Regions from separate parts of the Streptomyces sp. V1I1 genome, predicted to be linked through region 1. Evidence: riboswitches for the same ligand, from Rfam matches in the RefSeq annotation. Region 1 holds a riboswitch; each other region holds the start of a gene.
What was found. A riboswitch is a leader RNA that binds a small molecule or an ion and turns the genes downstream of it on or off. The one in region 1 is predicted to bind cobalamin.
Positions count from the first base shown of each region.

Region 2: linked by a shared signal. The riboswitch ahead of QFZ67_RS30490 (cobalamin biosynthesis protein) and the one ahead of QFZ67_RS08315 (CbtB-domain containing protein) in region 1 are both predicted to bind cobalamin.
Region 3: linked by a shared signal. The riboswitch ahead of metE (5-methyltetrahydropteroyltriglutamate--homocysteine S-methyltransferase) and the one ahead of QFZ67_RS08315 (CbtB-domain containing protein) in region 1 are both predicted to bind cobalamin.

Region 1 is NZ_JAUSZH010000001.1:1,698,782-1,708,864, reverse strand. It holds gene QFZ67_RS08325 (ABC transporter substrate-binding protein) at 1-804, shown strand, start outside; gene QFZ67_RS08320 (CbtA family protein) at 953-1,720, opposite strand; gene QFZ67_RS08315 (CbtB-domain containing protein) at 1,749-1,964, opposite strand; adenosylcobalamin (AdoCbl) riboswitch at 1,968-2,115, opposite strand; gene QFZ67_RS08310 (histidine phosphatase family protein) at 2,226-2,804, shown strand; gene QFZ67_RS08305 (SpoIIE family protein phosphatase/ATP-binding protein) at 2,814-5,495, opposite strand; gene QFZ67_RS08300 (FAD-dependent monooxygenase) at 5,636-7,267, opposite strand; gene QFZ67_RS08295 (SchA/CurD-like domain-containing protein) at 7,540-8,661, shown strand; gene QFZ67_RS08290 (cupin domain-containing protein) at 8,728-9,195, shown strand; gene QFZ67_RS08285 (beta-ketoacyl synthase) at 9,192-10,083, shown strand, end outside.
Region 2 is NZ_JAUSZH010000001.1:6,515,779-6,525,861, reverse strand. It holds gene QFZ67_RS30525 (ABC-F family ATP-binding cassette domain-containing protein) at 1-589, opposite strand, end outside; gene QFZ67_RS30520 (VOC family protein) at 844-1,248, shown strand; gene QFZ67_RS30515 (hypothetical protein) at 1,356-2,741, opposite strand; gene QFZ67_RS30510 (alpha/beta hydrolase) at 2,885-4,009, opposite strand; gene QFZ67_RS30505 (class II aldolase/adducin family protein) at 4,068-4,730, opposite strand; gene QFZ67_RS30500 (inorganic phosphate transporter) at 5,003-6,256, shown strand; gene QFZ67_RS30495 (hypothetical protein) at 6,269-6,493, shown strand; cobalamin riboswitch at 6,617-6,760, shown strand; gene QFZ67_RS30490 (cobalamin biosynthesis protein) at 6,866-7,831, shown strand; gene QFZ67_RS30485 (cobyric acid synthase) at 7,828-9,393, shown strand; gene cobN (cobaltochelatase subunit CobN) at 9,390-10,083, shown strand, end outside.
Region 3 is NZ_JAUSZH010000001.1:7,598,914-7,608,996, forward strand. It holds gene helR (RNA polymerase recycling motor ATPase HelR) at 1-443, opposite strand, end outside; gene QFZ67_RS35615 (DUF2993 domain-containing protein) at 1,122-2,342, shown strand; cobalamin riboswitch at 2,429-2,659, shown strand; gene metE (5-methyltetrahydropteroyltriglutamate--homocysteine S-methyltransferase) at 2,811-5,126, shown strand; gene meaB (methylmalonyl Co-A mutase-associated GTPase MeaB) at 5,227-6,213, opposite strand; gene scpA (methylmalonyl-CoA mutase) at 6,227-8,431, opposite strand; partial or broken gene QFZ67_RS35635 (methylmalonyl-CoA mutase family protein) at 8,431-10,083, opposite strand, start outside.

The DNA of each region.
Region 1 (10,083 bases):
CCGGTCGCCTACATCCAGGCCGGGGCGACACTCTTCGACCACGGCATTCGCCCGGTGGGCATCTTCGGTTCCAACCACGACGGCGACACCGCAGACCCGGCCAAGGCCGGCCCCCTGCCCGTAGGGGACATCGCCTATCTCGGGTCGGGATCACGCGTGGACGCGGACGCGGTCCTGCGGGCGGACCCCGACCTGGTGGTCGCCGTCGCCTACGGCACCGATCAGGTGTACGGCCTGGATCCGGACACGGCGAAGTACATCGAGGAACGGGTCCCGGTGGTGGTTTTCGACGTGGGGCAGGGCCGCTCACTCGGTGACGTGCGCGACCGGTTCACGGCGCTCGCCCGGTCGCTCGGAGCGGACGCCGACAGCTCGGGTGCGGTGGAACTCGCCCGTGCGGAAGGCCGGTTACGTACCCTCGCGGCCCGGGCCGCCGGGTTACGCGTACTGGCGCTGTCGCCCGCCACCCGGGACAGTGTCCACCTCGCCAGGCCCCGAGCCTGGGCGGACCTGCGGGCGCTGGCCGACTGCGGTATCGGCCTCGTGGAGCCCGAGTGCGGACCGGGCGCCAGCTGGTCCACCGTCGACTGGACCGCGGCCGTGTCGCTGCGGCCGGACATCGTGCTGAGCGACGTACGCGCCAATGCTCTGCCGGTCGACCGGCTCAGCGCGATCGAGGCGTGGCGGCCTGTGGCGGGACGGGCGCGGCTGGTGCCGTGGAACCCCGAGATTCCGTGCAGCCACCTCGCGCACGCACGCTTCTTCGACGCTGTGGCGGACGCGGTGGAGGCGTCTGCGGGATAACCGGGGGCTGCGCCCGCAGACCCGTCCCCTACGCCCTGCGGGCGTGGGGGGACCCCCAGTACGGCCTTCGGCCGTGTCCTCAATCTCCCGCCAGACGAAGTCTGGCGGGAGATTGAGGCGCGGGGTCCGGGGCGGAGGCCCAGCTCGGTCAGTTCGCGGCGGCTGTCGCCCGCGATGCGACCTTCCCCTCCTGCGCGGCAGCCTCCGGGGTGAGGAGCCGTTCGGCGAGGTGACCGAAGACCAGTCCGAAGACGGTCCAGACCGTGACCTGGATGGCGAGCGTGGCCAGCCGGAACTCCCAGACCACGGTTGCCGGGAAGCCCTTCGGCACCTCGTTGAACGAGGGCAGGAAGGCGAAGGCGAGACCGACGGCGACGACGAACGCGGCCGCGGCGGCGACGGTCGCGTTCCAGTTGCCAAGACGGGGAGCCAGACGCTTGCCGAGGATCACCGCGGCGACCGAGAGCAGGACGCTGAGCAGGATCATCAGGAAGTACAGCGTTGTTCGTTGGCCGATCGTGTCGGGGTCACCGACGGCCGGTGGGTTCGGCGGGTACTTGAGGAACGGCACGACGTACACGCTCAGCAGCGCGCCGAGAGCGACCAGCAAGGCTGTGGCGCGCGGTCCGAACCGGCCGATGCGGCCCAGCGCGACAGCGAACGCGAGGGCGGCGATGCCGCCGATCGCGACGGCGAAGACCAGTACGCCCGTGGCGAGACCGCCCGTGGACTGCATGGCGCGGCTGACGAGTTCCTCGCCGCCGCCGTGCTCATGGCTGTGGCTCTCCTCGAACGCGATGGCGGCGTCCACAGGGGACTCACCGAGCAGATACGCGACGACGAGAGCGAAGACGCCGGCGACCAGGCCCGCGAGCATGCCGCGGCCGAGCAGGCCTCTGACAGATATGGAGTTCATGGTGTTTCCCCTGAGCTCTGAAGAAGTTCTAGTGGCAGGGGAATCCGAGCAGATGGCGTCCGTCGTGGACCCACTCGTGGACGTTCTCGCCGGAGATGAGCGAGGTGGCGCCCTGCTCCGCGCCGACGAAGTAGAGCAGAACCAGCATCAGAACGCCGAAGAAGAGCGCCCAGGGGGCGATGGCCGTGAGCGAGATGGGGGTGATGGCCGGTGCGGCGGTGGCGGGCGCAACAGACTGTGCCATGGCAGAACCTCCTGGGGGAACACGCGTCCCGATCGTGGTGCCTGAGACGAAGGTGCTGGGTCTGACTTCCCGCGGGGAACGGGTACACAGTGGCGCGACCGTGCCGGATTCTCACCGGGCTTCCGTCACACCGTCGTCAATGTCCACGAGACCGTACCGCTTGCGGGCCTGCACCGCTACGGCGCAGGGGCGCGTGAACGGGCGCCCGAACGCCCATGATGTGCTTGTTCCTTGGCCGCGAAGGGGAGGGGAGCGCACGGGATGACGGTACGGGTGATGTTGGTCTCACCTGCGACGAACACGGCGCTGCGGGAGGCCCGCTTCGACGGCGACGCGCCGCTGGACGCGTCGGGAGCACGCCGCGCCCGCGCCGCCGCGGGTGCGCTGCCTCGCGCCGACCGGCTCTTGAGCGGCCCGTCCGCGCGCTGCCGGGAGACAGCCGCCGAGTTGGGCCTGCGGGCGGAGCCCGCCGAGGCCCTCGGCGACTGGGACTTGGGCCGCTGGCGTGGGCGACGACTGGACGAAGTGAGCGCCGGCGAGCCGGAGTCGGTGTCGGCGTGGCTCAGTGACCCGTCGTGCGCACCGCACGGCGGCGAGTCGCTGCGGTCGCTGTGCACGCGGGTGGGCGCGTGGCTGGAGTCGCTCCCGCCCGACGCGGGCCGTGTCCTCGCGGTCGTCGACCCGGCGGTGACGCGGGCGGCGATCGTGCAGGCTCTGTCCCTGCCACCTGAGGCGTTCTGGCGCTTGGACGTCGCGCCTCTGACCCTGACGGAACTCACCGGGCGCGGGGGCCGCTGGAACATGAGGTGCGGACGCCCGCTGGGCCCGGAGGCCGGCTGACACCCACGCTCACTGCCCCTCGGCCGGCAGTGGCTGTTCCGTCCAGATGACCTTGCCGTCCGAGGTGTACCGCGTGCCCCAGCGTTCCGCGAACTGGGCGACCAGGAACAGCCCCCGGCCGCCCTCGTCGGTGGTCGCCGCCTGGCGCAGGTGCGGGGACGTGCTGCTGTGGTCCGAGACCTCGCAGATCAGGGAGCGGTCACGGATCAGCCGTACGCGGATCGGGCCCGTGGCATACCGGATCGCGTTGGTGACCAGCTCGCTGAGGATCAGCTCCGTCGTGAAGGCCTCCTCCTCCAGACCCCACTCGGCCAGCTTGCGGGAGACGGCGGACCGCACCTCGCCCACGGCCGACGGGTCGGACGGCACCTCCCAGTCGGTCACCCGGCTGGAGTCCAGGACGCGCGTACGGCCGACGAGCAGCGCGATGTCGTCGCGCGGGCGTTCCGGCAGCAGCTCCTTCAGCACCGCCTCGCAGGTTTCCTCCGGGCTCCGGTCCGCGTGCTCCGCCAGCGTCTGGCGCAGCAGCGCCAGGCCGTCGTCGATGTCGCGGTCGCGGTCCTCCACGAGCCCGTCCGTGTACAGGACCAGGCGGCTGTCCTCGGGCAGCTGAAGGTCCAGGGTCTCGAAGGGCAGTCCGCCGAGCCCGAGCGGCGGGCCGCCGGGCACATCGGCGAAGACCGCGGTGCCGTCCGGGTGGACGATGACGGGCTGGAGATGGCCGGCCCGTGACATCGTGCAGTGTCCGGACACCGGGTTGTAGATCACGTAGATGCAGGTGGCTCCGGTGACCCCCTCCGTGCCGTCCGCGGTCTCGTCCTGGTCGATGCGGGCGACCAGCTCGTCGAGGTGCCACAGGAGCTCGTCGGGCGGCAGATCAAGGCTGGAGAAATTGTGGACCGCGGTCCGCAGCCGGCCCATGGTCGCCGCGGCGTGCAGGCCGTGGCCCACGACGTCGCCCACCACGAGCGCCACCCGGGCGCCAGGCAGCGGGATGATGTCGAACCAGTCCCCGCCGACACCGCCGAGCCCGCCGAGCCCGGCCTGCGCGGGCCGGTAGCGGTAGGCGACGTCGATGGCGTTCTGCTCGGGCAGGCCGCGCGGCAGCAGACTGCGCTGGAGGGTCACCGCCATGGTGTGCTCGCGGGTGTAACGGCGGGCGTTGTCGATGCTGACCGCGGCCCTCGCGACCAGCTCCTCCGCGAGGGACAGGTCCTCCTCCTCGAACGGTTCGGGCTTCTCGGAGCGCCAGAACATCGCCACGCCCAGAATCACGCCGCGGGCGCGCAACGGCACCGCGATCATCGAGTGGATTCCGTGCTCGACGAGCTTCCTGGCCCGCACCGGATCCTGCTCCTGCCATCCGGCGTACGCGGTCAGATCGGCCTCCATGACCGCCTCGCCCCTGCGGATGCCGAAACCCAGCGGCGTGGACGGCACAAAGCGGATCAGCTTGCCCAGCGGGTAGAGCGCGGTGTCGTCCCGCCGTCCCCTGAAGGCCATACGCCGCATGTCGTGGTTGGTGCCCGCGGCAGTCGGCTCCTCGCCGCGCAGCACCTCCTCCACCAGGTCGACGGTGGCGTAGTCGGCGAACCGGGCCGCGGCGAACTCCGCCAGCTCCTCGCAGGTGCGCACCACGTCGAGGGTGGTGCCGATCTCCGTACCGGCGTCGTACAGCAGCTTCAGACGCCCCCGTGCCACATCCGCCTTCCCGGTCAGCGCCCGCAGCTCGGTGGTGTCGCGCAGCGTCGCGACGCTGCCCGGCGGGCCGCCGTCCTGGTCCGTCGGCCGCTGGTTCACGGCGAGCAGCCGGTCCCCGACCAGATGCACCTCGTCGGTGGCGGTCCGCCCGGAGGCGAGCAGCCGGGCGGTGAGCGGGTCAAGGCCGAGCTCGGTGACCGGGCGGCCTTCCACGTCCGACGGCAGATTGAGCAGCCTGCGCGCCTCGTCGTTGGCGAGCAGCAGCCGCCCGTCACCGCCGACGATGAGCACGCCCTCGCGTACGGCATGCAGCACCGCGTCGTGATGCTCGTACATCCGGGTCATCTCGGCCGGGCCGAGGCCGTGGGTCTGGCGGCGCAGCCGTCGGGTCACCAGTGCCGTACCGCCGGTGGTGACGAGAAGCACCGCCCCGGTGGCCGCGAACAGAAGGGGGAACTGCTCCTCGACGACATTGCTGACATGCGCGATCGTGATCCCGGCGGACACCAGGCCGACGACCGAGCCATCACGTCCCTTGACCGGCACCACCGCCTGGACGAGCGGCCCGATCGTCCCGATGATCTTCTCGGTCGTGACGCCGCCGGCCAGCGCGGGCCCCAGATTGCCGACGAACTTCTTCCCGATCCGGTCGGGCAGCGGGTGGGTGTAGCGGATTCCGTCGGTGTTGGTGACGACGATGAAGTCGACGCCGGACCGCTTACGGGCCTCTTCGGCGCGCGGCTGGAGCACGGCCGTCGGATCGGGACTCTTCAGTGCCGCCTCGATGCCCGGCGAATTGGCGAAGGTCTCGGCGACGGCGACCGACCGGTTGCGGGCCTCGCGCTCGCTGTCGGACCTGGACTGCAGGACGAGCGCGACCATGGCGGCCGCGACGAGCAACACCACGATCGCCAATTGCAGGAGAAAGACCTGGCCTGCGACAGTTCGCATCCGTAGAACCGAGCGCGGGCGGCCGTAGCGTGCGGCCATGTCCTAGTTCTACACCTCCCCCATACGCAGAGCTATCTGCGCACCGTAGAGCGCAAAGGCCGCACGCGCGACGGGTTCGCCACAGATTTAGTGTGGTCCGGCCCGCGGATCTGCGCCTGGGTGGGGTAGCGGGACGTCGGTCAGGCGCGACTCAGCAGCGTGCTCATCGCCGCGTGGAGCGTCGCCTCCGGATCCTGGACGGCGCCCGGCGAACGCCAGGCCACGAAGCCGTCCGGGCGTACCAGCAGCGCGCCCTCGGGCGTGGTGCCGTGCATTGCGGCCCAGTCTGCATCGCCCTCGGGGACCAGATCGGCGTCCGGACCCGCACCGACCGCGTACGCGTCCAACTGCACGGACAGCCGCTCCGCGACCCTCCGCGCCGCTGCCTGCCACGCGGTGCCCGCCGCGCTGAGCAGCACGAACGACCGCTCGTAGAGGTCCAGGGTGGACACCCGCCCGGTGGGCCCGCCGACCCACATGTGCGGGGCGCGGGTGCCGGGTGCGCCCATCAGCTCCATGCGCTCCGGCACGATGGGCCGGTCCGGGGCGACGCCCAGGACCGCGCCGTGCAGATAGCTGTAACCCATCGCCACCGAGAGGATCCCGCCCTTGCGCCCGCCGCCCGGGGTGACCGCGGGTGCGTAGCCGGGGTGGCTGTGTTCCGCCGAGCGGGACGAGGCGCGTTCGCTCGTCGCGCGCGCCACCGGGCGCCGCTCCGCGTCGTACGTCTCGAGCAGCCCGGGACCCGCCGATCCGTCCAGCACCAGCGCGAGCTTCCAGGCCAGGTTGTGGGCGTCCTGGATGCCGGTGTTGGAGCCGAACGCCCCGGTCGGGGACATCTCGTGGGCCGAGTCGCCGGCCAGGAAGACCCGGCCTGACGAGTAGCTCCCGGCAACCCGTTCCGCGGCGTGCCACGGCGCCTTGCCGGTGATCTCAACGTCCAGGCCCGGCGCACCGGTTGCCTTGCGGATGTGCTCGGCGCAGCGCTCGTCGGTGAAGTCCTCGAGTGCCTCGCCCCGCTCGGGGTGCCAGGGCGCGTGGAACACCCACAGCTCCCGGTTGTCCACCGGCAGCAGGGCCCCGTCCGCTTCGGGGTTGGTCAGATAGCAGACGATGAAGCGCCGGTCTCCCACCGCGTCCATGAGCCGACGGGAGCGGAAGGCGATGCTCACGTTGTGGAACAGATCGCCGTTGCCGGTCTGGCCGATGCGCAGCTGTTCCCTGACGGGGCTACGAGGCCCGTCGGCCGCGACGAGATAGTCGGCACGCACGGTGCTGTGCTCACCGGTGTCCCGGTTCTTCAGGACCGCCATCACGCCCGTCGAGTCCTGCTCGAAGCTCAGCAGTTCGGTGGAGAACCGCACGTCGCCGCCTTGCGCGCGGGCACGGTCCAGCAGCACGGGTTCAAGGTCGTTCTGGCTGCACAGGCACCATGTCGTCGGGCTGAAGCGGGCCAGCCCGCCGCCGGGGTCGATCTCCTTGAACAGCCACTCCTGGTCGTCGCCGGTCAGCGAGCCCGCCTGCAGGATGCCGTGGTTGTCCGCGAGGACCGACGCGGCCTGCCGGATGTCCGCCTCCACCTCGGCGCCCCGGAACAGCTCCATCGTCCGCACGTTGTTGCCGCGTCCGCGCGGGTGCATCGAGGTGCCCGAGTGTTTTTCGACCAGCAGATGTCTGACGCCGTGGCGGCCCAGAAACAGCGACGTGGACAGGCCCACCAAGGAGCCGCCCACGATGAGGACCGGTACGCGGTGGTCGACGTTCTCTTCCATATCTGCCATGAGTCGCTCCAGCTCCTGCCGCCCGGGGGGATGGAACTTTCATGCCCTCTGGGGGAACGGTTCCCTCGCCCATTCACCCGCTTGGTTCTCAGCTCTCGCGCCAGTCGAAGTACCGGACCACGATCAATTGCGGGAGCGCCACCCGAGCCAGGGAGGCGGACCGTCCGTATCCGCAGGGTGGTTGAAACCCGGGCGGATTCCACCGACGACGGACGAGGAGCCACGGCACGTGGCGGCCGAGCTGTCGATAAGGAGTGTGAACGATGACAACCCTGTCGGAACGGATATCGCAGTCCGCCTTCGATGGCTCCAGGCTTCGGGTCGTGCTGCTGCTGGACCTCCAAGACGGCGCACAGAACCAGTTCCTCGAGGCGTACGAGCATCTGCGCAATCAGGTCGCATCGGTCCCTGGCCACATCAGCGACCAGCTGTGCCAGTCGATCGAGAACCCCTCGCAGTGGCTCATCACCAGCGAATGGGAGGGCGCCCCGCCCTTCCTCGCATGGGTGAACAGCGAGGAGCACGTGACGACGGTTCAGCCGCTGCACAACTGCGTACGGGACACCCGCTCGCTGCGCTTCAGCGTCCTGCGGGAGACCGGACAGGCCTTCACCGAGACACCCGCACAGCTCAAGGGCAGGCTCCAGGCCGCACCCCGGGTCGGCGACGGCGTCGTACGGCATGCCCTCACCTTCACGGTGAAGCCGGGCAGCGAGAAGGAAGTCGCGAAGATCCTGTCCGGGTACACCTCCCCGGCGGCCCGCGTCGACGAGAACACCCACCTGCGCCGCACCTCCCTCTTCATGCACGGCAACCGTGTCGTGCGGGCGATCGAGGTGCAGGGCGACCTTCTCGCCGGACTGCGCCATGTGGCCAGGCAGCCCGAGGTCAGGGCCGTGGAGGAAGCCATCAACCCGTATCTGGAACAGGACCGGGACCTTGAGGACCCCGACTCCGCCCGGATGTTCTTCACCCGGGCGGCTCTCCCGGCGGTCCACCATGTGGCGGGCGACGGGCGAAACCCCGCCGAGCTGAGCCGCCACGCGCTCTACTACCCGGCCAAGGAGGGCTGCGGAATGGCGCTGGCCCGGCTGCTCGCCAAGCAGGACGAGGCGGCGGCCGAGAACCCACAGAGCCCCATCGCGAGCAGCACCATCTTCCAGCGCGACGACATCGTCGTCCGCCTCGTCGATGTGAGCGGCAAGCTCGACGCGCAGCCCGCCCTGGCGCTCGGCGTCAGCGGACCCCGCAAGGCAGCCACCCTCGCCCGGCTGCTCGCCAACGGCGAGGACGGCATGCCGACCACCAAGAAGGAGATGTCGCGATTCCTCGCGGACTCCGAAATGCACCTGATCACCGACCGGATCGCGTCGCCGGAATCCTGAACCGCGCGTCCGGCCATCACGGCCACCGGCCGAGCCGTCGGGGGCAAGCACCTGGAGGAACCATTCATGACCACGCACCGCCCACGCATCGTGGACCTCAGCGAAACCCAGCCCAACCGCAGGCGCGGAGGCGACCTGCGCGCCATGCTCACCCCGACCGCGGTGGGCGCCACCAGTGGATTCATGGGCCTTGCCATCGTGCAGCCCGGCGAACGCATCGGCGAGCACTACCACCCGTACTCCGAGGAGTTCGTGTACGTGGTGAACGGGCTTCTGGAGGTGGATCTGGATGGTGAGACGCACCCGATGCGGTCGGATCAGGGCCTCCTGATCCCCCTGAACGTGCGCCACCGGTTCCGTAACGTCGGGGACGTGGAAGCCCGCATGGTCTTCCACCTCGGCCCGCTCGCCCCGCGCCCGGAGCTCGGGCACGTCGACACGGAGGAGAACGAGCGGCCCGACGACAACGACACCGGACACCCCGGAAGCGCCGAGCAGGGCAGGCCGCCGGAACGGACTGGGGTCGTTTCGTGAGCCGGCGGGTGGCGGTCACCGGGGTCGGTATCGTCGCCCCCGGCGGAGTCGGCGCCCAGGCGTTCTGGGACCTGCTCGCGAACGGCCGTACGGCGACGCGCGGCATAACGCTCTTCAACCCGGAGGGCTTCCGCTCGCGCATCGCCGCCGAGGTCGACTTCGACCCCGGGGCCCACGGTCTCGACCGGGAGCAGGTGGCGCGCTCGGACCGGTACATCCAGTTCGCGCTGGTGGCCGCCGAGGAGGCGATACGCGACTCCGGCATCGATCCGGAGAAGAAGGACCCCTGGCGTATGGGGGTCTCGCTCGGCACGGCGGTGGGTGGAACCACCCGCCTGGAGCACGACTATGTCGCGGTCAGCGGCAAGGGCGAGCGCTGGGACGTGGACCACCGGCCGGCCGGACCGCATCTGCACCGCGCGTTCTCACCGAGCTCCCTCGCCTCAGCGGTGGCCGAACAGGTCGGCGCCCACGGTCCGGTGCAGACCGTCTCGACGGGCTGCACCTCAGGGCTCGACGCGATCGGCTACGCCTGCCACGCCATCCAGGACGGCCGGCTCGACGTCTGCGTCGCGGGTGCGTCGGACTCACCGATCTCCCCGATCACGGTCGCATGCTTCGACGCGATCAAGGCGACCTCGCCGAACAACGACGACCCGGCCCACGCATCCCGGCCGTTCGACGCCAACCGGGACGGGTTCGTCATGGGTGAGGGCGGCGCCGTACTGGTCCTGGAGGAACTGGAGCACGCCCGGGCCCGCGGCGCGCGGGTGTACTGCGAGATAGGCGGCTACGCCACCTTCGGCAACGCCTACCACATGACGGGACTGACCCCCGATGGACTGGAGATGGCCCAGGCGATCAACAGCGCCCTCGATCACTCCCGTA
Region 2 (10,083 bases), 4.8 Mb from region 1:
GCCAGACGATCGAGTCGGCGTCGAGGTGGTTGGTCGGCTCGTCGAGGAGCAGGGTGTCGGCGTCCGAGAACAGGATGCGGGCGAGCTCGACGCGCCGGCGCTGACCGCCGGAGAGCGTATGCAGCGGCTGGCCGAGTACCCGGTCGGGCAGGCCGAGCGCGGCGGCGATGGTGGCGGCCTCGGCCTCGGCGGCGTAACCGCCCTTGGTGAGGAACTCCGTCTCCAGGCGCTCGTACTTCTTCATCGCCTTCTCGCGGGTGGCGCCCTTGCCGTTCGCCATCCGGTCCTCGTTCTCGCGCATCTTCTTCAGTACGGAGTCGAGGTCGCGGGCGGAGAGGATCCGGTCGCGGGCGAGTATGTCGAGGTCGCCGGTGCGCGGGTCCTGCGGGAGGTAGCCGACCTCGCCGGAGCGGGTGATGGTGCCGGCGGCGGGGATGCCTTCGCCCGCAAGGCACTTGGTGAGGGTGGTCTTGCCCGCTCCATTGCGGCCTACCAGCCCGATGCGGTCGCCTTTGGCGATACGGAAGGAAGCGGACTCGATGAGGACGCGGGCGCCGGCGCGCAGCTCGACGCCGGAAGTGGTGATCACGGAAAGACTCCAGGGCGGTATGGACGGCGGAAGGGACGGGCGTAGGAGCTTCGACGCCGTCTAATGCGCAAGGAGAATTGCCATACCGGCCAGTCTAGCCGGGCCGTGCAAGTGGTTTTGCGCCGCGTTTCCCGGCTGCATCCGGGCTCGGTCCCGGCGTGGCCCGGTGCAACGCCTTCCGCTGAGTGTCAGTGGCGGCTGCGAGACTGAGACGCAGATCACATTCCACCGTCGAGCATGAAGGAGTGATCGAGATGTCGGAGTCTCCAAGCATCTGTCCGACGCTGCTGTACGCGGACGCGAAGGCTGCGATCAAACAACTCACCGAGGCCTTCGGCTTCGCCGAGCACGCGGTGTACGAGGACGAGGCGGGCGCGGTCGTGCACGCCGAGCTGACTTTCGGCAACGGCATGGTGATGCTGGGCAGCAAGGGCACCGGCAGCGAGTTCGACAAGCTGATGAAGGACGCCGGTCCGGTGGGGGTGTTCGTCCATGTCGACGATGTCGACGCACACCACGGCAGGGCGGTGGAGCGCGGGGCGGACATCATGATGCCGCCGACCGACCAGGACTACGGCGCGCGCGACTATATGGCGCGCGACATCGAGGGCAATGTGTGGAGCTTCGGCACGTACACACCAGGGGCACAGGGGTCTTAGCCTCCCTCGCGGCCCGCGCGTTTTCCTCAATCCCCGGACGGGCTTGGGATCAAGCCCGTCCGGGGATTGAGGAAAGCCGGCTCGCCGTCGCGGGACCGGTCGCTGGGCTAGGCGTCTCCGGTGTGCACCTGGAACGCCGCCCGGCGTACGGCCTTGGCCAGAGCCGGGTCCGGGTGCGCGGCCGCCAGGGCGACCAGGACCTGGACGGTGCGGGGGTGGCCCCCGGCACGGACCTCTTCGAGCAGCGCCGGGACCGTGCCCTGCACCGCGGAGTCGAGATGACGCAGCAGCAGCTGGGGCTCCCCGTGGTCGGCGACGGCCGCCGCGGTGTCCACCCAGAGCCAGGTCGCTTCCTCGCGGGTGAGGACGTCGGCGGCGTCCTCGGGGTCCGCGCCTTCGTACTCGGCGAGCCAGAGCAGGACGTAGGGGCGCAGCGAGGGCTCGTCGGCGGCCGCGCGGACCTCGGCCTCCGCGGGGGCGCCGACGACGCGCAGCGCCTCGAAGGCGAGCCCGCGCAGCAGGGCGTCCTCGCCTCGGGCGACGGCGAGGAGTTCGGTGACCGCGCTGGAGACGGTGCGGGCGGCGAGCCAGGCGCGGTACTCGGCGCGGGCCGGGCCCGGGGTGAGGCGGGCGCAGCCGCGCAGCATGTCCTCGGCTGACTGCTCGATGTTGCCCGCGGGGCTCTGGGCGGCGACGCAGATCTGCTCGAGCTTGACCCAGACCGCCCAGTTGCCGAGGGGGGTGAGGGTGGCGGACCGGCCCTTGTCGAGAGTCAGGGCGCCGACGGCGGACAGGCCCTGAAGGGCCCAGTCGAGAAGCGCGGAGACAGGGATGTCCTGCCCGGCCTCCGGCAGGTCGGACTGCGGGCCGTAGGGCACTTCGCAGCGCTCCTCGCGCAGTTCCGCGACGCGCTGCTGCAACAGGTCCAGCAGGAGCGGTACGAGCACGGGCCCGGCCGAGAGCTGAAGGAGGGAGAGCACCTGGGGCACGGCCTCGACGACCTCGGCGACCGCAGTGGGGGCGACGTCGTCGGGGGCTGGGTGGACCAGCGACCAGGCGTCGAAGAGGGCGACCCAGCCGCGCAGTACGGCCATGTCGTCGCGGTCCCAGGCGCGCAGCCGCCAGCCCGGGCGTGCGGTGTCGCCGTGCAGCTCGACCAGGCCGGCGAGGCGGGCCCGGTCCCAGCCCGCGCGCACCTGGAGCGGGGTCAACTCCAGTGCGGTGGCTGCCCGTTGCTGTGCCCGCTCGGTGAGCTGGGTGGTGCTGGCGTCCCGCTCGACGGCCGCCCAGCGGGCGATCCGTACGGCGTCGGCGAGGACCGCCCTCGCCTGGCGGGCCAGCTCCGAGGGGGCGGGAGTGCCCTCGGGAGGCCGGGGGGCCGTCCGGGTGCGCCGGGTCGTCACGGCCCGCCGTGCGGTGGCCAGCGATTGCGGGCGGACAAGACGGAGTCTGGAGTTGCGCGCCAATTGCTCATCAGGCTTTCGGGACGTCACGGGGAGCAGTCTTCCCGCTGACGGCCCGAAAGCCCAAACGGAACCTGGTCGGCCGTGCTGCGCGGCCGTCTCGCCAGGGCTGCGCCGGACGCCGTCAGGACGCGTCAGGACCTCGTCAGGACTGTGTCAGGACCTCGTCAGGGCTACATCAACGGGGTGAGGAAGCGGCGGAGGGCTTCTTCGTAGCGTGCCGGGTCGGCGTTCCACATGGCGGCGTGCGGGGCGTGCTGGACCGTGTGCAGGCTGATCAGTTCGGGGCGGCGGGCGGCCAGTTCGCGCGACCGCTGCCAGGGGGCGAGCGTGTCGTCCGGGCCGTGGAAGATGAGTGTCGGCACGCGCAGGGACTTCGGGTCCGAGGCGTTGAGCAGCCGGTCGCCGTGCAGTCCGGTCCTGCCCTGCGCCGCCCTGACGGCGAGCGGCAGCAGGGCCGCGGGGGTCCGGTGGGCGGCCAGATTGCGCAGGGTGGCCTCCCAGTCGAGTACCGGGGAGTCCAGGACGAGCCCGCTGATCCGGTCGCGCAGCGCGGAGTTGGCGGCGGCGTGCAGGGCCATCGACGCGCCGGTGGACCAGCCGTGCAGGACGATGTGCTCGGCGCCGTGGCGCACCGCGAAGCGGATGGCCGCGTCCAGGTCGCGCCACTCGGAGTCGCCGAGGTGCCCGAGCCCGTCGGGGGGCCTGGGGGCGCCCTGGTCCCCTCGGTAGGCGATGTCGAGGACGGGGAACCGCTGGGCGTGCAGGAACGGCAGGAGGTTCAGCGGGTGTTCCCGGGTGGCGCCCAGGCCGTGCACGGTGATCACCCACGTCTCCCGCGGGCCCGGCACGAACCAGGCGGGCAGCGTGCCGAGTTCGCCGGGGATGTCGACATCGCGGTGAGCGAGGCCGAGCGCGCTCCACGGGTCGCCGCTGTGCACCTGCGGGGTGAGCCGCACCCGGCTGCCGGGCTCCAGGCTGCCGCGGCTGACCCGCTCCAGGCGGCGTACTACGGTGTCGACGGGGTGCGACACCCCGTTGAGTACGGGGCCGACGACCGCGTGGACGTCCTTGCCGTGGAGTGCGTACGTGCCGGGGCGCTGTGTGGCGAGGCTGCGGGTCAGGGTCACCTGACCGTCGGCCGTGGCGTGCACGGTCGGCCGGGGCTCGCCGGGCAGCGGCTGCCCTGGCCGCGCTTTGAGCACGGCGTCGCTTGCGTAGCGGCCGGCCGCGATCGCGGCCGCGCCGAGACCTATCAGGGTGGTGACGGCCGCTGCCGTCGCTGTAGCCGGGCGCACCGTTCCAGTGTCGGCATCAGCACGCCTCGCTGCCAGTGGACGGCGGTCGCAGATGGTGTCAGCCGGGCTGGCCGTACCCCTGGAGCTTCTCCGCGGCCTCGCGCAGCTGGGAGCCGGAGAGCAGGCTGGGCGTGTGTCCGGGCAGCGATGCCGCGGCCAGCCAGAGGCGGCACATCCACTCCAGCTGGGCGGTGCGGTCGTATGCCTGGTCGAGGGAGTCGCCGTAGGCGACGGTGCCGTGGTTCTGCAGGAGGCAGGCGGTGCGCTCGCGCAGGGCGTGGAGCATGTTCGCGGCCAGCTCGTCCGTTCCGTACAGGGCGTACCGCGCGACACGGACTGTGCCGCCGAGGGCCGCGGCCATGTAGTGGATGGGCGGGAGCTCGGGGACGAGGGTGGAGACGGCGGTCGCGTGCACGGCGTGGGTGTGGACCACGGCACCGGCGTTCGTGTTGCGGTAGACCTCCAGGTGGAGCGGCAGCTCGCTGGTGGGCGCGAGCTCGCCGAGGAGCTGGTTGCCGTCGAGATCGACGGCGACTGCGTCCGCGGGGGTGAGCCGGTCGTAGGGGACTCCGCTCGGGGTGACCAGGACGAGTCCGCCGACCCGCGCCGAGACATTGCCCGATGTGCCCACCACCAGGCCTTCCGCCGCCGTCCTGCGGGCCGTGGCCACGAGGTCTTCCCACGCCCGTTCGATCGCGTCCTGCCGCACCTGATCGGTCATGCGGGCGATCCTGTCAGGCGGGGCCGCGGCGCCGCAGGGGCAGGCGGGTGACGGAGATCACGCAAACCGCCGCAAAGGGCCGTTTTTCGCTTCCGCGCGGCGTCGGTACCGCACTCCCCCCTTACTGTCACCGAGCCGGCACAAAGCCGTCCGACAAGCGGAGTCACGAATCCTCACTTGAGGACACCGCAACGCCCGTCCCAGTTCATCTTCCGTTCACTCAGGTTAACTACGTTCGCCGGGCCACTGACGTCAAACGATTGCCTGGGTAAATGGAACACATCACCTTGCTGCTCGCGATTGTGATCGTGACAGCGCTCGTGTTCGATTTCACGAACGGTTTCCACGACACCGCCAACGCGATGGCGACGACCATCTCGACCGGCGCTCTGAAACCCAAGACGGCGGTGGCCATGTCCGCCGTGCTCAACCTCGTCGGCGCGTTCCTGTCCGTGGAGGTCGCCAAGACGATCTCCAGCGGCATCGTCACCGAGGACGGCATCACACCAGAGGTCATATTCGCGGCGCTCGTCGGCGCCATCCTGTGGAACCTGATGACCTGGCTGATCGGCCTGCCCTCCAGCTCTTCGCACGCCCTCATGGGCGGACTGATCGGCGCCACCATCGCCTCGGTCGGCGTCGGCGGAGTCAACGGCGGCACCGTCGTCACCAAGGTTCTGATCCCCGCGATCGCCGCCCCGCTGGTCGCCGGCATCGCGGCGTTCCTGGCCTCCCGGCTGACGTACAGAATCGGCAAGAACGCCGACGAGAAGGCCACCGCGAAGGGCTACCGCGCCGGCCAGATCACCTCGGCGGGCCTGGTCTCCCTGGCCCACGGCACCAACGACGCGCAGAAGACCATGGGCATCATCACGCTGGCGCTCATCGCCGGCGGCGTGCTCTCCCCCGGCTCCAACCCTCCGATGTGGGTCATCCTCGCCGCCGGTCTCGCGATCGCGCTGGGCACCTACCTCGGCGGCTGGCGCATCATCCGCACCATGGGCAAGGGCCTGACCGACCTCCAGCCGCAGCAGGGCTTCGCCGCCCAGACCAGCGCGGCCAGCGTCATCCTCGCCTCCTCCAACCTCGGCTTCTCGCTGTCGACCACGCACTCCTGCTCCGGCGCCGTGATGGGCGCGGGTCTCGGCCGCAAGGGCGGCGTGGTCCGCTGGTCCACCGCCACCCGGATGTTCGTCGCCTGGGGCCTGACCCTGCCGGCCGCCGGTCTGGTCGCCGCGGGCTCGGAGTTCGTGACCAAGCAGGGCGACTGGGGTGTCGCGGCCGTCGCGGCCTTCCTGATCGGCGCCTGCGTCGCCATCTGGCTCGTCTCCCGCCGCCAGGTGGTCGACCACACCAATGTCAACGACGTGGACGGCGACGCCGAGCCCGCCGGTGTTGTGACCGCCGCCATCGCGGCCGTCAGCCCGCCGCCGGCCGGCACGCCCGCGCAGGACCTCAAGACGACCATCCCGGCTCAGCCCCACGCGGCCGACTCCGAGCCGACGACGCAGCCGGCCACGGTGTAAGGACAGATCAGCATGAAAATCGACTGGGCAGCACTCGGCTCCGTCTTCGGCGTGAGCCTCGTCGCCACCGTCGCCCTGGTGGGCCTGTTCACCCTGGGCGTCGTGGGCCTGACCAAGCAGGAGTCGGCGGCCGGAGGACGCGGCGGCTCCGCGGTCCTGGCGCGCACGGGCGCATACGCCTGCTTCGCGCTCTGCGCGGCGGCCGTGGCGTACGGGATCTATCTGATCGTCGTCTGACGGCGGCTCACTCAGCACAAGGTCGGGCCGGGCACCCCTTCGGGTGACCCGGCCCGGCCTTTTCCCGTGCCGTAGATGTGGGGCTCGGCACACTGTCCCACCGCAGGTCAAGGGCGAGTTGACGGGCGTTCTCGCACGTGGTGGACTGCCGAGGCCATCTACGGCGACAGAAGAGGAAGCCGGTGCGAATCCGGCGCGGTCCCGCCACTGTCACCGGGGGAGCACTCCCCCGGAAGCCAGGAACTCTCACCGCCGATCACGTCGAACCAGGGCGCGGACACCCTGAGTGAGGACATATCGCCATGCGCGGCTGCGGTTCAGTTCCTGCTGTGGGTACGAGGGCCATTCCAGGCGAAACGTCGGCCTGAACCCATGCGTGCCGACCGCACTTTCGCCTACGGCGCCACCGCCGGCCTGGTCGGCGACCTGCTGCTCGGCGACCCTCGCCGGGGGCATCCGGTCGCCGCGTTCGGACGGGCCGCGGGCGCCGTCGAGCGCGTTCTGTGGCGCGACCACCGTGGCTGGGGCGCGCTGCACACCGCCGTGTGCGCCGGGGGCGCCGCGGCTGCCGCCGCGCTCCTCGCCCGCGGGGTACGGGGCCGCTCCGCCTCGTCCGTCGCGCTGACCGCCGCCGCCACCTGGGCCGTCGTCGGCGGCACATCGCTGGGCCGTGAGGCGCGGGCCGTCGGCGGCGCGCTCGCCGCCGGGGACGTGGAGGTGGCCCGGGAGCGGCTGCCGCATCTGTGCGGGCGAGACCCGCAGAGCCTGAACGAGCAGCAGATCGCCCGCGCCGTCGTGGAATCCGTCGCCGAGAACACCTCCGACGCGGTGGTGGGCGCGCTGGTCTGGGGAGCGCTCGCGGGTGTGCCGGGTCTGGTGGGTTTCCGGGCGGTCAACACGCTGGACGCGATGGTCGGCCACAAGTCGCCCAGATACGGGCGGTTCGGCTGGGCCTCGGCGCGCCTCGACGACGTGGCGTGCTGGCCGGGCGCCCGCCTCACCGCGGGTCTGGCGGTGCTCGCCGGCCAGGACCCGCGCGGAGCCGTACGGGCGTGGCGGGACGACGCGAAGAAGCATCCGAGTCCGAACGCGGGCCCGGTGGAGGCGGCGTTCGCGGGGGCGCTCGGCGTACGGCTGGGCGGAACCCTCTCGTACGGCGGACGCGTCGAGCACCGTCCCGTACTCAACGGCACCGGCCGCCCGGTGCAGTTCGGCGACATCGAACGTGCCGTGCGGCTGTCGCGCCGCGTCGGCTGGCTGACACTGGCGGCCTGCGCCACGGGCCGCGTGGCGGGGCACGCGCTGCGTGTGCGGCACGCCGGAAAGGGGCGGGGATGAGCAGACGGAAGGCCGGGGGGCTGCTGGTCGCCGGGACCACCTCCGACGCGGGCAAGAGCGTCGTCACGGCCGGGATCTGCCGGTGGCTCGTACGGCAGGGAGTGAAGGTCGCGCCCTTCAAGGGGCAGAACATGTCGCTCAATTCGTTCGTGACGCGCGAGGGCGCGGAGATCGGGCGGGCGCAGGCCATGCAGGCGCAGGCCGCGCGCGTGGAGCCGAGCGCCCTGATGAACCCGGTGCTGCTCAAGCCGGGCAGCGACCGCTCCAGCCAGGTCGTACTGATGGGCAAGCCGGTGGGCGAGCTGAGTGCCCGCGGCTACCACGGCGGGCGGCAGGAAGCCCTGCTGAGTACGGTCGTGGAGTGCCTGGAAGAGCTGCGGGGCACGTATGAAGCCGTGATCTGCGAGGGGGCGGGCAGTCCGGCCGAGATCAATCTGCGGCGTACGGACATCGTGAACATGGGCATCGCACGGGCCGCACGGCTCCCGGTGCTGGTCGTCGGAGACATCGACCGCGGTGGCGTCTTCGCCTCCTTCTTCGGTACGACGGCGCTGCTGAGCGCCGAGGACCAGGCGCTGGTCGCGGGGTACTTGGTCAATAAGTTCCGGGGCGATGTGTCGCTGCTCGAGCCTGGCCTGGAGATGCTGCACGGGCTGACCGGACGGCACACGTACGGAGTGCTGCCCTTCGCGCACGGCCTCGGCATCGACGAGGAGGACGGGATGGGGGTCCCCCCGGCCGGAGGCTGGGGGAGCGTCTCCCTGCGCGGCGCGGTACGGGAGTCGGTGGTAGCGCCTCCTGTCGGCGAGGACGTGCTGCGCGTCGCCGTGTGCGCCGTACCGCTGATGTCGAACTTCACGGACGTGGACGCGCTGGCCGCCGAACCGGGCGTCGTCGTGCGGTTCGTGGACCGGGCCGAGGAGCTCGTCGACGCCGACCTGGCGGTCGTGCCGGGCACGCGTGGGACTGTGCGCGCCCTGGAGTGGCTGCGCGAGCGGGGGCTCGCGGACGCGCTGAAGCGGCGGGCCGCCGAGGGCAGGCCCGTACTGGGCATCTGCGGCGGATTCCAGCTGCTCGGCGAGCACATCGACGACGAGGTCGAGTCGCGGGCGGGCCATGTCCCAGGCCTCGGCCTGCTGCCCGTACGCATCCGGTTCGCCGTCGAAAAGACGCTGGCCAGGCCCGTCGGTGAGGCGCTCGGCGAAGCCGTAGAGGGTTACGAGATCCACCACGGCGTCGCCGAAGTACTCGGGGGCAGAGCCTTCTTGGACGGCTGCCGGGTCGGCTCCGTGTGGGGCACGCACTGGCACGGGTCGCTGGAGAGCGACGGCTTCCGGCGCGCCTTCCTGCGCGAGGTGGCCGCGGCCGCGGGACGGCGCTTCGTGCCCGCCCCGGACACCAGTTTCGGCGCGCTGCGCGAGGAGCAGCTGGACCGGCTCGGCGATCTGATCGAGGAACACGCGGATACGGATGCGCTGCTGCGGCTCATCGAGTCGGGCGCACCGTCAGGACTTCCCTTCATTCCACCCGGAGCACCCGGAACACTTGGAGCGCCCGTATGAGCACCGTGCTGTTGCTGTCCACCGCCGACACGGATCTGCTGGCGGCCCGGGCCTCCGGCGCGCCGTACCGGATCGGCAATCCGACCCGTATCGATGTTGCCCAGGAGCTGCCCGCGCTCGTCGAGGGCGCGTCCGTCGCGGTCGTACGGCTGCTCGGCGGCAAGCGGGCCTGGGAGGACGGGCTCGCCGCGCTGCGCGCGTCCGGCGTCCCGACCGTGCTGCTGGGCGGCGAGGCCGCCCCCGACGCGGAGTTGATGGCCGAGTCGTCGGTGCCCGCCGGTGTGGTCGCCGAGGCGCTGCGCTATCTCGTCGAGGGCGGCCCCGGCAACCTGGTGGAGCTGGCCCGGTTCCTCTCCGACACCGTTCTGCTGACCGGCCAGGGCTTCGCGGAGCCGCAGAAGATGCCCGAGTGGGGCGTGCACGGCACGCGCGCGTACATCGAGGGGCGGCCGAGTGTCGGCGTGCTCTTCTACCGGGCCCACCACCTCTCCGGGAACACCGCCTTCGTCGATACCCTCTGCGACCGGATCGAGGCGCGGGGCGCCAACGCCCTTCCCGTGTACTGCGGTTCACTGCGCGGCGCCGACCCGCAGCTGTACGAGCTGCTCGGCAAGACCGACGCTCTGGTCGCCACCGTGCTGGCCGCAGGCGGTACACGCGCCAGTGACGCGAGCGCCGGCGGGGACGACG
Region 3 (10,083 bases), 5.9 Mb from region 1:
ATCCAGCGATACCTGCGGCGGCTTGCCAGGCCCATCGGGTTGGCGTGGGTCGCCGCGAAGAACGGCTCAGCCGCGGGGGAGCGCCAGTCGAGCAGCAGCCGACGACCCGCGCTGTCGGTGAGGCCAAGTCGTCCGATGTACATGGGCTCGGGGTTGTCCGCGCCGACGATGTGTCCGAGGCACAGGTCCAAACCGAAGCGACGCAAGGCGCGCAGACGACCGGTCAGCCGGTGAATCTCCATGTCCCGCTCCATGGCCTCCCGGCCAATGCCGCCGGGCGCCTTGCGCTCGGCATCGAGGCGGTCGGACAGTTCGGCGATCGCCTGCTCGAGGCTCTCCGCGATGGCCGCGAAGTGCTGCTCGTCGTCGGCGACCAGCATCGGGTCTGCTTTGAGGGAGAGGTGGTCGGGAAGGTCGAACGCGCTGGTGGTCAGGGGATTCATGCCATCAGCTCCGATCCGAGGTCGCGCCCGCGAAGTCCGGCGGCGCGCACACCCGCACCTCGGCGCCGAGTGCCCGCAACCGCAGCGCGAATCCCACCACCGGCTCGACGTCACCGCACGACCCATAAACCGACAACAACAAATGCACTTCGTGAATCTCCCATTTCCGCAGGTTCTGGCCCTCGGCCAGCGATTCTGCGGCACGACCCGGGTCTTGCCGCAAGCCCCCCGGTGCGCTATAAGTTGAGAGTGGCAAGGGGTGGGTACTCTCCTTTGCCTATTTCGCCCGCTGTGGACGGACAAGCCCTTCGCGAGGCGGCGACGCGCCACGTACGGCGGTTTCGTCGGCCCAGGAGGATCTCCCATGGGCCTACATGCAGCCGCGGAACGAGAAGTTCGCACCCTCTTCAGCAAGGCCGGCTCGGACATCGTCGAGAGCGCCGCCATGAAACGTGCCCGAGCGGCAGGTGTTGTCCGTCGGAACATCGCCGTCGGCGCTGCGGCTGTCCCAGGCCGACCTGGACCACATTGAGTCGTCCTGGACCAGCACTTTGTGAAACACGCCCCAGGCGCTGCGCGGGCCCGGCAGGCGGCGGATCGCCGAAATTTTGGCTCAAACCATCACGTACGCACGGTAGGACTTGCGTTCGAGGGTGGCTCGCATGGTGGGATGAGCCGATGCGACCCCCCACACGCATATCAGCGCATTCACGAAATCCGTACGAAGAACTCGCTCAACTGGCAGACCCGGAACCCGATTACGCCAACTACGTCCCGCGGGACCCGCTGGAGCTCGGGCTCACCTCGGACCTCGACGACGAGGACGACTGGTCACCGCCCAACCACCGCGGGCAGAGCCGTCTCGCGGCTCTGCCCGCGGTGGTGAAGCTGACCGTCGCGGCGCTCCTGTGCACCGTCTGTCTGCTGCTCGCCGACCGGCTCGCGGAGGCGTACGCGCAGATCAAGGCGGCGGACAAGCTCCAGCAGTCGCTCTCACTCGCCACCAGGCCCGACGTGGACATCCACGGCTTCCCCTTCCTCACCCAGCTCATCGACGAGCGGATCGACCAGGTCGACGTCACGGTGCCGGATGTCTCAGCCGACCGTGTCTCGCTCGCCGAAGTGCGGGCCACCGCCAAGGACGTACGCATCGTCGGCGACGCCCCGACCTCCATCAAGGGCGCCGTCATCGGCAACCTCGACGGCGAGGTGCTGCTCTCCTTCGACGACCTCAACCGCGAACTGGGCGCCTCACAGCTCCGGTTCACCGGCAGCGGCGCCGACGGGGTGCGCGTGAACGGCGAACTCGCCATCGCCGGACAGGAACTGCGCGTACGTGCCCGTGCGCACATCCGGCGCGACAACAGCCGGGCCCTCACCACCACCCTCGACAACATGCAGCTCGACATTCCCGGTGTCGCCACCTATCGGCCCGGCAAGGACGCAGACCATTCGGGACTGCGGCTGCACCGCGAGACGGCCGAGCGGATCAGCCGCGAAGCAGCCCGCGCGAAGGCACTGCTGGCGGTGCCCGCCATCGTGGACCGGCTCGGAGTGCCCAAGGAGCAGGTGCGCCGGGCGCTGCGGAGCGAGGAGGAACTCCACCGGCTCACCGGAGCGCCGAAGTTCGCCGAACGTCTGATGAAGGTCAACCTCGTCGATGTGGTGATCGCGCATCCACAACTGCTGGAGAAAGCGGGCATCGACCCCGCGCTGGTCAAGGGACTGCTCGCGGTCAGGCCGCCGGAGCTCTCGGAGCGGCTCTCCCTCTCCTTCGAGCTGCCCGACTCGCTCAGTGAGCTGCGGCTGCGGGACATCACCGTGGAGCGCGACGGCATCAAGGCGCGCGTGGCCGGATCCGGCCTGCGCGTCGGGGACGCCGCGCGAACGGGCAAGTGAACGGGACCGAGGAAGTGAGCAGGACCGGAAGCTGACACCCACGCCCCCGCCGGGGGCGGGGGTGTTCCCCGCGAGGGGCAGCGCCTAGGCTGGGTCTCGCAGTTGGTTCGCCCTGCCCTCCAGGCAGGCGCGTCGCAAGAGGGAATCCGGTGGAAATCCGGAACTGCCCCGCAGCGGTAAGTGGGAACGACCGCCGTCATACGCACTGGATCCGGAACCGGATCCGGGAAGCGACGGCCAGTAGGTGCCTTCGTACGACACGTACGAGGAAGGCGTGCCCACAAGTCCGAAGACCTGCCACTGCCCGTGCGCGACCGACGTGCGCGGAGATCTCGGTGACCTCGTGGGCGGGTCGGCGGTACGGGCAGCACAGGCACAAGCGTGCCGGTCGCTGCTCCGGTTGCCGTTCCTTCGCGTTCCACGATCCGCTCCGGGGTCGTCTGACGAGTACTCGCGAAGGAGAGTTCCGTGACCAGCACATCCTCAGCCGCCGGAGCCAGGGCCACTGTCTACGGCTATCCGCGCCAGGGCCCCGACCGGGAACTGAAGAAGGCCATCGAGGGCTACTGGAAGGGCCGTGTCGGAGCCGACGCCCTCCGGGAGACAGCCGCTCAACTGCGCCGCGGCAACTGGCAGCAGCTCGCCGACGCCGGCATCCATGAAGTGCCCACCGGCGACTTCTCGTACTACGACCATGTCCTGGACACCAGCGTCATGGTCGGCGCCATTCCCGCGCGCCACCGTGCGGCCGTCGAGGCCGACACGCTCGACGGCTACTTCGCCATGGCCCGCGGGACCCAGGACGTCGCGCCTCTGGAAATGACCAAGTGGTTCGACACCAACTACCACTACCTCGTGCCCGAACTCGGCCCCGACACCGCCTTCACCGCCGACTCCGCCAAGCAGGTCGCCGAGCTGAAGGAGGCGCTCGCGCTCGGTCTCACCGCCCGTCCGGTGCTCGTCGGACCCATCACCTATCTGCTGCTCGCCAAGCCCGCGCCGGGCGTCCTCGCAGACTTCGAACCGCTCACCCTCCTCGATCGGCTGCTTCCGGTGTACGCCGAAGTGCTCTTCGACCTGCGGGCCGCGGGCGCGCAGTGGGTGCAGCTCGACGAGCCGGCCCTGGTCCAGGACCAGCCACGGTCCGTGCTGAATGCCGCGGCCCGCGCCTACCGGGAGCTGGGCAGGCTCACCGACCGGCCCCAACTCCTGGTCGCCTCCTACTTCGAGCGGCTCGGCGACGCCCTCCCCGTGCTGGCCATGGCGCCGATCGACGGACTCGCCCTCGACTTCACCGGGCCTGCCGCCGCCAACCTCGGCGACCTCGCTGCAGTGGGCGGCCTGCCCGGCAAGCGGCTCGTCGCCGGAGTCGTCGACGGCCGCAACGTATGGATCAACGACCTCGGGAAGTCGACCGCCACACTCGCCACCCTGCTGGGGTTCGCCGACCGGGTGGATGTGGCGGCGTCCTGCTCCCTGCTGCACGTGCCCCTCGACGCTGCCGCGGAACGGGACGTGGACACGCAGGTCGCGCGCTGGCTGGCCTTCGCTCGCCAGAAGACGGCCGAGGTGGTCACCCTGGCCCGCGGACTGACCGAGGGGGCCGGCAGCATCGCCGCCCAACTCGCCGCCAACCGGGCCGACCTGCACTCCCGCGCCACCTCCGCGCTCACCCACGATCCCGCCGTACGGGCCCGCTGCGCGGCCGTCTCCGAGGCCGACGCCCGGCGCAGCCTCCGGTACACCGAGCGTGCGGTCGCCCAGCGCTCGCGCCTGGGCCTGCCCCTCCTTCCCACGACCACGATCGGTTCGTTCCCGCAGACCAGCGAGTTGCGCACCGCGCGGGCAGACCTGAGGTCCGGACGCATCGACGCCGAGGGGTACGAGAAGCGGATCGAGGCCGAGATCCGCGAGGTCATCTCCTTCCAGGAGAAGACCGGCATCGACGTCCTCGTACACGGCGAGCCCGAACGCAATGACATGGTGCAGTACTTCGCCGAGCAGCTGAGCGGCTACCTCGCCACCAGGCACGGCTGGGTCCAGTCGTACGGCACCCGCTATGTCCGGCCGCCGATCCTGGCCGGCGACATCTCCCGGCCCGACCCGATGACCGTCCGCTGGACCCGGTACGCCCAGTCGCTGACCAGCCGTCCCGTCAAGGGCATGCTCACCGGGCCCGTCACCATGCTCGCCTGGTCCTTCGTCCGCGACGACCAGCCGCTCGCCGACACCGCACGACAGGTCGCCCTCGCGCTGCGCGACGAGGTGATCGACCTGGAGGCCGCGGGCTCCTCGGTCATCCAGGTGGACGAACCGGCGCTGCGCGAGACGCTACCGCTGCGGAGGGCCGGCCACGAGGCCTATCTGGCCTGGGCGACACAGGCGTTCCGCCTCACCACCGGCGGCGTCCGTCCCGATACCCAGATCCATACGCATATGTGCTACGCGGAGTTCGGGGACATCCTCCGGGCCATCGACGACCTCGACGCGGATGTCATCAGCCTGGAGGCCGCCCGCTCCCATATGCAGGTCGCCGACGAACTCGCGAGGACCAGCTATCCGCGCGAGGTCGGCCCCGGCGTCTACGACATCCACTCGCCGCGGGTGCCCAGCACCGAGGAGGCAACCGCACTGCTGCGCAAGGGACTTGACGCGATTCCCGCTGAGCGGCTGTGGGTCAACCCCGACTGCGGTCTGAAGACCCGCGGCTGGCCAGAGGTGCGTACGTCACTGGAGCACTTGGTCGCCGCGGCCCGCGAGGTCCGGTCCGGGCTGCCCCTTTAGAGCCCCGTGGGGGTCCCCCCGGACGAAGTCTGGGGGAGATTGAGGCGCGGGGTCCGGGGCGGAGCCCCCAGTTGCGGGACTCGCGCCCGCCCCGGACCCGCTACCGCCGCTGGAATGCCTCCAGGATGCGCTCCGCGGCCAGCGTCGCCGTCAACTCCCCGTCCCGCACCTGCTGTTCGAGACCGGGCGCGAGCGCCCGTACCTCGGGATGGCCGTGCAGCCGGTCCCGCAGCTCGTCGTGGACCATCGCCCACGCCCAGTCGATCTGCTGGTCCCGGCGCTTGGCGGCGAGCCGGCCCGTCGAGTCGAGGAGCGCCCGGTGCTGCTCAAGACGCTCCCAGAGGGTGTCGAGGCCGGTGCCCTCGCGGGCACTGCAGGACAGGACCGGGGGAGTCCACGCCGCGTCGGCGGGGTGCATCAGCCGCAGCGCACCGGCCAGTTCACGGGCCGCCGAGCGGGCGTCGCGCTCGTGCGGGCCGTCCGCCTTGTTGACGGCGATGACGTCGGCCAGCTCCAGTACACCCTTCTTGATGCCCTGGAGCTGGTCACCGGTACGGGCCAGGCTCAGCAGCAGGAAGGAGTCCACCATGTTGGCCACAGTGGTCTCCGACTGGCCGACGCCGACCGTCTCGACGAGCACGACGTCGTAGCCGGCGGCCTCCATCACGATGATGGTCTCGCGCGTCGCCTTGGCCACCCCACCCAGCGTGCCGGAGGTGGGGGAGGGCCGCACGAACGCCGCGGGGTCCACCGCGAGCCGTTCCATCCGGGTCTTGTCACCCAGGATGGAGCCGCCCGTCCGGGTCGACGACGGGTCGACGGCCAGCACCGCCACCCGGTGGCCGAGGCCGGTGAGCATCGTGCCGAGCGCGTCGATGAACGTCGACTTGCCGACGCCGGGCACACCGCTGACGCCCAATCGCCGTGCCGCTCCGGAGTACGGCAGCAGCTCGGTCAGCAGCTGCTGGGCGAGCGCGCGATGGTCGGCGCGGGTGGACTCGACGAGCGTGACGGCGCGGGCGATGTAGGCCCGCGATCCTTCACGCACGCCCTTGACATAGCTGTCGATGTCGATCGTGGGATGCATCCGGGGCGCAGTCCTACAACTCGTGGCCGAGCGAGGCACCCAGCGTCTTCACCAGGTCCTGGGCGGCGTCCGGGATCACTGTGCCGGGCGGGAAGACCGCGGCGGCCCCGGCCTCGCGCAGCGTCTCGACGTCCTGGGGCGGGATCACCCCGCCCACCACGATCATGATGTCTTCCCGTCCCTCGGCGGCCAGTTGCTCCTTCAGCGCCGGTACGAGCGTCAGGTGCCCGGCGGCCAGTGAGGAGACGCCGACGATGTGGACGTCCGCCTCCACCGCCTGGCGGGCCACCTCGGCCGGCGTCTGGAACAGCGGGCCGACATCCACGTCGAAGCCCAGGTCGGCGAAGGCGGTGGCGATCACCTTCTGGCCGCGGTCATGACCGTCCTGGCCCATCTTGGCGACCAGGATGCGCGGACGGCGGCCCTCGGCCTGCTCGAACTCCTCGACCAGCGCGCGGGTCCGCTCCACCGCCGGCGACGTGCCGGCCTCGTTTCGGTACACACCGGAGATCGTACGGATCTGCCCCGAGTGCCGCCCGTACACCTTCTCCAGGGCGTCGGAGATCTCGCCGACGGTCGCCATCGCGCGCGCCGCGTTCACCGCGAGCGCCAGCAGATTGCCCTCCAGGCCGGCGCCGCCCGGGCCCGCCTCCGCGGCGGCGGTCAGTGCGCGCAGCGCGTCCCGGCAGGCGTTCTCGTCGCGCTCCGCCCGCAGCCGCCGCAGCTTCTCGATCTGCTGAGTGCGCACCGATGAGTTGTCGACCTTGAGCACATCGATCTGCTCGTCGGTCTCGACGCGGTACTTGTTCACGCCGATGACGGGCTGACGGCCGGAGTCGATGCGGGCCTGCGTACGGGCCGCGGCCTCCTCGACGCGCAGCTTCGGGATGCCGGCGTCGATGGCCTGCGCCATGCCGCCCGCCGCCTCGACCTCCTCGATGTGCTGCCAGGCGCGCCGCGCGAGGTCGTATGTGAGCTTCTCGACGTATGCGCTGCCGCCCCAGGGGTCGATGACCCGGCAGGTCCCTGACTCCTGCTGGAGCAGCAGCTGGGTGTTGCGGGCGATGCGCGCCGAGAAGTCGGTGGGCAGGGCCAGCGCCTCGTCCAGGGCGTTGGTGTGCAGCGACTGCGTGTGTCCCTGGGTGGCGGCCATCGCCTCCACGCAGGTGCGGGTGACGTTGTTGAAGACGTCCTGTGCGGTCAGCGACCAGCCCGAGGTCTGGCAATGGGTGCGCAGCGAAAGCGACTTGGGGTTCTGTGGGTCGAACTTCTTCACCAGCTTCGCCCACAGCAGCCGCGCGGCCCGGAGCTTGGCGATCTCCATGAAGAAGTTCATGCCGATGGCCCAGAAGAACGAAAGGCGCGGTGCGAAGGCATCCACGTCGAGCCCGGCGCCCAGGCCCGCCCGCAGGTACTCCATGCCGTCGGCGAGGGTGTAGGCCAGCTCGAGATCGGCCGTGGCCCCGGCCTCCTGGATGTGATAGCCGGAGATGGAGATGGAGTTGTAGCGGGGCATCTTCTGCGAGGTGTACGCGAAGATGTCCGAGATGATCCGCATCGAGGGTCCGGGCGGATAGATATAGGTGTTGCGGACCATGAACTCCTTGAGGATGTCGTTCTGGATGGTCCCGGCCAGCTTCTCGGGCGGTACGCCCTGCTCCTCGGCGGCCACGATGTACAGCGCGAGAACGGGCAGCACGGCTCCGTTCATCGTCATCGACACACTCATCCGGTCCAGCGGAATGCCGTCGAAGAGCTGCCGCATGTCGTAGATCGAGTCGATGGCCACACCGGCCATGCCGACGTCGCCCGTCACCCGCGGATGGTCGCTGTCGTAGCCGCGGTGGGTCGGCAGATCGAAGGCGACCGACAGACCCTTCTGCCCGGCGGCGAGGTTGCGCCGGTAGAAGGCGTTGGACTCCTCGGCCGTGGAGAACCCGGCGTACTGCCTGATCGTCCAGGGCTGGTTGACGTACATCGTCGGGTACGGGCCGCGCAGATAGGGCGCGATGCCCGGATAAGTGCCGAGGAAGTCGAGGCCTTCCAGATCCTGCCCGGTGTACAGCGGCTTGACGGGAATGCCCTCGGGCGTGTCCCACACCAGATCGCCGTCGTCCTTGCCGGTGCTCTCCTTGACGGCCGTGCGCCACTGGTCCTCAACGACCCCGGACGTGTCGCCGGGCCCGAGCTCGATTCCTGAGAAGTCCGGGATCCGCATCACGCCACTCCGATCCGGTCGAGGGCGGAAGTGAGGACGGCGACCGCGTCGCCGCCCGCGACGACGAATTCGTCGACTCCGGCCTGTACATACGTCTCACGCTGCTCGCCGGGACGGCCCGCGAGGAACACCCGCAGTGCGCCGGCCGCCTTGAGCGCCTCGGCCACCGGCGCGGCCTGCTCGGCGTAGAGGGCGTCGCTGGAGCAGATGCACGCCACCGTCGCCCCGCTGCCGGTGAACGCCTCGGCGACCGAGGTCGCGTCGACGGTGACCGGTTCGTGGACCGCCTCGATGCCGCCTGCCTGGAAGAGGTTGGTAGCGAAGGAGGCGCGTGCGGTGTGCGCGGCCGCCGGGCCGAGGGCCGCGAGAAAGACGCGCGGCCGGGCGCCGGTTGTGACCAGATGCGCGTCCGAGCGGGCCCGCAGGGCTTCGAAGGCCTCGTCGCGGCGCACCTTCGGCAGTCCGCCGGAGGGCGGGGCGGGCGCGGGGTCGCGCTCGACCGGAGCCTGGGCGAGCAGCGGGAACTCGCTGACGCCGGTGACCGGTTCGCGTCGTTTGGCCAGGTTCTTGCTGCGGCTGTCCCAGGTGGCGCCGAGCCGCTCGGAGATCAGTCCGCCGCGCAGGGCGGCCTCCTGGCCCCCGGCGCGCTCGATCTCCTGGAACCAGGCCCAGGCCGCGTGCGCGAGCTCGTCGGTGAGCTGCTCCACGTACCAGGAGCCGCCCGCCGGGTCGATGACCCGGCCCACATGTGACTCTTCGACCAGGATCGTGGAGGTGTTACGGGCGATGCGGCGGGCGAAGCCGTCCGGCAGACCGAGGGCGTGGTCGAAGGGCAGCACGGTCACGGCATCGGCGCCGCCGACGCCCGCGGCGAGCGAGGCGACCGTGGTGCGCAGCATGTTCACCCAGGGGTCGCGCCGCGTCATCATCACCGGGGAGGTCACGGCGTGCTGTTGCTGTGCTCCGGCGGCGGGATCCGCACCGCATGCCTCGGCGACGCGCGCCCACACCCGTCGGGCGGCGCGCAGTTTCGCGATCGTCAGGAACTGGTCGGCGGTGGCCGCGTACCGGAACTCCAGCTGGCCGCACGCCTCTTCGATGCTCAGCCCGCCTTCGCCGAGCGCCCGCAGATAGGCGACCCCGGTCGCCAGCGAGCAGCCCAGCTCCTGGGCCGCCGACCCCGCCGGCCTCGTGGTACGGCAGCGCGTCGACGGTCAGCGCCCGCAGCGCCGGCCACTCGCGTGCGCACAGCGCAGCCATCGCGACGGCGCCGGAGGTGTCGAGGGCCTCGCCGGTCCGGGCCTCGTACCCCAGCGGATCGGCGCCGAGGTTTCCGCGTGCCGACTGCCTGGGCACGCCCCTCTCCTCGTAGAGCCGCAGCAACTCCCGTGCGGCGACTTCGAATTCGGCCCCCGCGTCGATGGCGACGGGCGCGAGGTCGAGATAGACGCCCTCCAGTGCCTTGGCGAGTCCGGAGACGGGAACCCCGGCCGCGCCGACGGACAGCCAGAGCGAGGTGACCCCGTTCTCCAGGTCCGCGAGCACGGCTTCGTTCGTACGTACCGGATCCGGCCGGTCGTGGCGCTGGCGTACGTCCCAGCCGGAGACAGCGCCGCCTTCAGGCCTGCCGCCCCTGGTGAAGGGCGCGAAGC